DNA from 2 places in the Priestia sp. JV24 genome. Region 1 is predicted to be linked to the other one. Evidence: riboswitches for the same ligand, from Rfam matches in the RefSeq annotation. Region 1 holds a riboswitch; the other holds the start of a gene.

Evidence for each region. Region 1 has a riboswitch for ZMP and ZTP ahead of OK414_RS12350 (phosphoglycerate dehydrogenase). Riboswitches for the same ligand answer to the same signal wherever they lie in the genome.
Region 2: it holds a riboswitch for ZMP and ZTP, as region 1 does, so the genes downstream of both, OK414_RS03960 (APC family permease) here and OK414_RS12350 (phosphoglycerate dehydrogenase) in region 1, are expected to answer to the same signal.

Annotation. Positions count from the first base shown of each region.
Region 1 is NZ_JAPCIN010000015.1:593,364-596,581, reverse strand. Features, by position in the region: gene OK414_RS12355 (hypothetical protein) at 125-586, opposite strand; gene OK414_RS12350 (phosphoglycerate dehydrogenase) at 710-1,909, opposite strand; ZMP/ZTP riboswitch at 2,078-2,156, opposite strand; gene htpG (molecular chaperone HtpG) at 2,367-3,218, shown strand, end outside.
Region 2 is NZ_JAPCIN010000010.1:211,164-214,381, forward strand. Features, by position in the region: gene OK414_RS03955 (cupin domain-containing protein) at 357-956, opposite strand; ZMP/ZTP riboswitch at 1,341-1,419, shown strand; gene OK414_RS03960 (APC family permease) at 1,476-3,071, shown strand.

The DNA of each region.
Region 1 (3,218 bases):
CATAAACACTTACTGTTTGTTAAGAACTGTATGAAATATGAAATAGCTCATACACTTCTTATACAATCGTTAAGACCGATGCTTTTTTAATACTTCTACTATCACTTCTTAAAGTAGTAATCACCTATTCTTTTGTAGTCATAGAATGAAGAATCCTTACCTTTTTTTCACAATATTCAACAATTTCATAACAGGCTGTGAGAATATCATGTCTAGACAGTTCTATTTCATCAAATACAAATTTTGAAAGCTGCTTCTGCAGAACCTCCAGCTTTTTGCTGTCTTCTTCATCGATCCATAGACCTTCCGTAATACACACATCTGCTAGTTCGTTAATAGATTGAGCCGTCCAGTTTAAGCCAGCTGAAGAAACAGTTTTTGTAAGTAAATCGTTTTTTATAGCTAGAATAACTTGACACACATGGGTATAGGCATCAACTTTCTTTTGGATAAATGCTTTGCGAAGCTCTTGTTTGTATTGCTCTTTCGACATCACTATAGCTACGACAGACGTAATGAATGTTCCTGCCAGCGCGATGAGCGACCCTATCAAAATTCCTATCAGTTCTCCTGTCAAAACGTTCACCTCTTTAAAGGTATTTCTATATGCTATGAGAATGAAGGAATTGATATGAGGTAAACACCATGTAAAAACAGCCCTAACTTTTCTAAGTTAGGGCTGTAACACTAAAATATGACGGGAACCAAATTAGATAATACGACTTGTAATAATTCCTTCAATTTGACCGATTTTTTCTTCTAGCTCAGGCACAATCTCGTCACTTACTTGATTGTCAATATCGATCATTGTATACGCATATTCACCGCGGCTTCTGTTCACCATATCTGCGATGTTTAAATTGTAGTTTGAGAATACTTGCGTAAGTTGTCCTACCATATTCGGCACGTTGTGATGGAAAGCAGCTACGCGTTTTTTCCCAGTGTAAGGAAGAGATGCATTCGGGAAGTTCACTGAGTTTTTAACGTTTCCTGTTTCTAAGAAATTTTTCACTTGACGTGCTGCCATTACCGCACAGTTTTCTTCTGATTCTTGAGTTGATGCCCCTAGATGAGGAATTGGCACAACATTTTTCATGTTCAAGACATTTTGATTTGGGAAATCTGTAATGTATCGTCCAACTTTTCCACTTTCAAGAGCAGCTTTCATATCTTCTTCGTTTACAAGCTCACCGCGTGAGAAGTTCAAAATATGAACATCCGGTTTCATGATGCTGAACGTTTCTTTATTGAAAACCCCTTTTGTATCGTCCGTTAATGGAACGTGAACCGTAATATAGTCAGATGCTGCAAATAGTTCTTCTAGAGACATTGCACGCTGTACGTTGCGAGACAAATTCCAAGCTGTATTAACAGAAATGAATGGATCAAAACCAATTACGTCCATATCTAAATCAAGCGCATCGTTTGCTACAAGAGCACCAATTGCACCTAAACCAATAACACCTAACGTTTTACCTTTGATTTCTTTTCCAACAAACTGTTTTTTACCTGCTTCAACTAATTTAGGAATTTGATCACCTTGGCCATCTAATTTTTTTGTCCATTCAACTCCAGCAAATAAGTTACGAGAAGAAGCCATAATTGTAGTTAAAACCATTTCTTTTACTGCGTTTGCATTAGCTCCTGGCGTATTAAATACAACGATACCTTGCTCCGTGCAAGCGTCCACCGGTATATTATTAACCCCTGCTCCAGCTCGTGCAATAGCTTTTAAATTTTGGTCAAATGCCATGCTGTGCATGTTAAAGCTACGCACGACAATCGCATCTGGATTTTCGCTGTCGTTGTCAATTTGATAACCTTCTTGATTAAAAACATTTAGACCTTTTTGTGCAATGTTGTTTAAAGTTTTGATTGTTTGTACTTTTTCTAATGTTAATGTGCTCATTTTGTACTCTCCTCTGATTATCATCGTAGTTTTACATGTTTTTACCTTTGGATAAAGGAACTTCATTTTTAATTTTTTAAAAAGTCTGGTTTTTTAGCCTACATATGTGATAACTTCTATATCCTCTCCCCCTAAACAGAAAGAGGTAAGAGATATGTATTAATCCCTTACCTCTGCCCAGGCGAACGGCTACGTCACTATATGCTTCCTCACGGTTATCCGCGTTTCGCCAGTCACATATAGTCTTTGAAATTAAGTATATTCTAGCAAACTCTTTCAGAACGTTCAACCTTTTTTTAAAAGTTTGCTTTTTTCAGTCTAATTTTTAATCTCTTTGATGAATCTCCTAATGTATTGACAAATACCCTAATACATGTTAAACAAGAAGAGTGATTAGCACTCTATCCACTCAAGTGCTAATTGTTTTATAAGCCCTATTTGGAAAGGAGAATTTCTTATGTCAAAAAAAGAATTCAAAGCTGAATCAAAGCGATTATTAGAGATGATGATTAATTCCATCTATTCTCAAAAAGAAGTATTTTTGAGAGAACTTCTATCAAATTCAAGTGATGCAATCGATAAAATTTATTACAAAGCTTTAACAGACGACTCCTTGCATTTTAACAAAGAAAGCTACTACATAAAAGTAACACCAGATAAAGCTGACCGTACCTTAACCATTACGGATACTGGAATTGGCATGACGCAAGAAGAGCTTGAAAGCAGCTTGGGCACAATTGCGAGAAGCGGCTCTCTTGCGTTTAAAAACGAAAATGAAACAAAGGACGGGCACACGATTATCGGCCAATTCGGCGTTGGGTTTTACGCAGCGTTTATGGTAGCAGATGTCGTAACAGTGATTAGTAAAGCTTTAGGCAGCGATAAAGCCTATAAATGGGAATCTACTGGTGCTGATGGTTATACAATCGAGCGGTGCGAAAAAGAAACGGTTGGAACTCAAATCATTTTAAAAATTAAAGAAAATACAGAAGATGAAACATATGATGAGTATCTAGAAGAATATCGTTTAAAAGAGATCATTAAAAAGTATTCAGACTTTATCCGCTACCCGATTAAAATGGACATAACGGAAAAACGTCCTAAAGAAGGTTCTGATAACGAGCTAGAAGATTATACAGAAGAACAAGTTATCAACAGTATGGTACCGATCTGGAAGAAAAATAAAAATGAATTGACTTCAGAAGACTATGAGCAGTTTTATTCAGAAAAACGCTATGGATTTGATAAACCGCTCACTCACCTTCATATTAACGTGGATGGAACGATTCGCTACAATGCTATTTTATTT
Region 2 (3,218 bases), on a different contig from region 1:
TTTATCTAACAATGTTCACTATGATAGCAAGTCTGACATGGTAAAGCAATAAGTTTTTTGAAAATTTCGTTATAATATATGGAAATTTTTTTAGAAAAACAAAAAAGAGCTTGTGATGAGAGTATATTTGAAATAATTATGAAAGAAAAAAAGGGGAATAATCTAAGCGAAGTTGTTCTTGAAGTAAAAAGAGAACGGAAAAGAAGAAATTTAGTTTTGACCGGGAAGTTTTTTTTATTTCGCCGAGATAAAGTATATTGCTATTGCATCATAAGAAAAGAATTTGTATGTTCAAATAGAGATTCATGGAAAGAATAAAACAGAGCAAATAAAAAAACTAGACAATAAGTGCTTGTCTAGTTCCACCACTCTGTCAATGGTCCTTTGTCGCCATAAACAGGATCTGTTGTAGGAATAGGTACTTGTGCAATTTCATCAAATACGTGAGGGCGATCAGTTTGTTTTCCTGTTCGTAAATTGTAATCCATGCCCTCTGGATAAGCTCCAACCACTTTAAAATCAGCAGTTGACTGCAGACGCATATGCCCTGTTCCTGCAGGAAGTACGAGCACATCACCAGCATGCACCACGATATTTTCTCCCATATGTCCACCTAGTTTTAAACGTGCAGATCCGCTAATTACACCTAGTGCTTCATGGGAATTGCTGTGGTAATGGTGAAAATCATGTATACCGCCTACCCAGCTGTTTTTCCAGTTGTGAGAATTGAAAATGCTCTCCACTTTCTCTTTCTTACTAATAAATACGTGTTCATACAACAAAACTGGAAGACGAGGGTGATTTGGAATGGTTCCGTCGTCATCAAAATAAAGAACTTTTACATTTGCATAATTCATAAGCATCCCTCTAACAATCTTTTTTCGTAATTTTCCCTGTTTTGTGCTTGCATAAACAGAGAAGTTTGCTCGAAGTACTTCATTTGTTGCGAAGTGCATGATATGTAGGTTTTAACGTTTTCCTAAAAGGAGTCTCCCACTTCAAGCGTAGCTAAGTGGTGGGCAGTTCACTTTAGTATCTTTTCTTCATATTGTATATAAGTAAAGAGTCTAGTGCAAGAATTCTATGGATATATAGCTGTTAATTCTTATTATGTAAATGAATATTATATATTAGTATAATTTTCAGAAGATAATCTGCTTGTGAAGTAAAAGAATCAAACAACAAGAAAAGTTAGGATTTTAGTTATTTTTATAATTAAAAAGAGATTTTCAGAAGGTTAATTCGTAATTTTACGAATAATTTATTATTTTTAGAAAAGTAATGTAAACATTTTGTATATTGAGTAATAGTAATGAATGTTATATACTGATAAAAAATATATTCCTATATGTGACTGGCGCAACATGGATGACCATGGGGGAGCATATAGCGTATAAGCCGCGCGCCTGGGCAAACACTTGAGAAAATTCCGCAAGTGTTTTTTTTATTTTCCTAGGGAAGAGGAGTAGATTTGGATGAGCAATATGCAAAGGAAGATGGGAACATTTGCTTTAACCATGACAGGCATAGGTTCGATTATCGGTTCAGGGTGGCTGTTTGGAGCATGGAAAGCAGCTCAAATTGCGGGACCCGCGGCTATTTTTTCATGGGTTATTGGAATGGTGGTTATTTTGACCATTGCCCTATCATATGCTGAGCTGGGCGCGATGTTTCCACAAGCAGGGGGGATGGTTAAATATCCTCAGTATTCACACGGATCATTTATTGGTTTTTTGGCTGCTTGGGCTAACTGGATTTCAATCGCTTCAACGATAACAGTGGAGGCTATTGCATCTGTGCAATATATGAGTACTTGGCCGTGGAAGTGGGCTCGCTGGACTCACGAATTGGTAGACAATGGAATTTTAACATCCAAGGGGTTGGCAGTTGCGTCTTTGTTATTATTCGTTTACTTTTTTGTGAACTATTGGACGGTAAATCTCTTTGCTAAAGCAAACTCATTTATTACGGTTGTTAAATTAATTATTCCTGGTTTAACGGCAGGGGCTTTATTTTTTGCTGGTTTTCATAGTGGAAACTTTTCAAGTGAGCATGGGGTTGCCCCTTATGGGTGGGCCAGTGTTTTAACGGCAGTGGCAACATCAGGTATTGTGTTTGCATTTAATGGGTTTCAAAGTCCTGTAAATATGGCAGGAGAAGCAAAATCACCTAATAAATCGATTCCGATAGCTGTAATTGGTTCAATTTTTATTGCAGGAATTGTATACATTATATTGCAAATTGTCTTTATCGGAGCAGTAAGTCCGTCATCAATTGCTGATGGATGGAATCATTTGAATTTTAATTCTCCTTTTGCTGATTTAGCGATTGCGCTTGGAATTAACTGGCTAACAATTGTGTTATACGCAGACGCATTTGTTTCTCCTTCCGGCACAGGTGCTACATATACGGCAACTACTTCTAGAATGTTATACGGGATGCAGCAAAATGGATACTTGCCAAAGATATTTGGTACTCTTCATCCACTTTACAATGTCCCGCGCCCAGCTATGTGGCTAAATTTAGCAGCTTGCTTCTTGTTTCTCTTTTTATTTAGAGGATGGGGTGTCTTAGCAGAAGTGATCTCAGTAGCGACGCTTATCTCTTATATTATGGGTCCTGTAGCGCTTATAACATTAAGAAAAACGGCTTCACACTTTTACCGTCCATTTTATTTAAAAGGGGCATCAGTTATTGCGCCATGCGGCTTCGTTTTTGCTTCCTTGACGCTTTACTGGGCAAGGTGGCCACTTACAGGTGAAGTGATCTTTATTATGGCAATTGGCCTGCCTGTTTATTTTTATTACCAAGCGAAAAATAAATGGGTGGGCTTTAAAAAAGAATTTTTAACCGGGGCTTGGATGCTTATCTATTTAGCGTGCATGATTTTTATTTCCTACATAGGAAGCGAAAAATTCGGAGGCAAAAATATTTTGCCTTTCGGATGGGATATGCTAGTGATTGCTTGCGTATCATTAGCTTTTTATTACTGGGGAATTAAAAGTGGCAAATCTAACCGATATATGAAAGAAGCTGAACAAATCAATCAAGAAAATTTTAAATCTAAATAAAAAAACACGAGCCCGTGCTCGTGTTTTTTTATTTAGAGGAGTGGAGAATTTAGACTTAGTTTTTATCAAAATATTGTAAAAAATATAGATTTTAAGGTTTAAGTATTTATACAGAGGGAACCTTTATTTGGGATAAAGTTCTAAAAA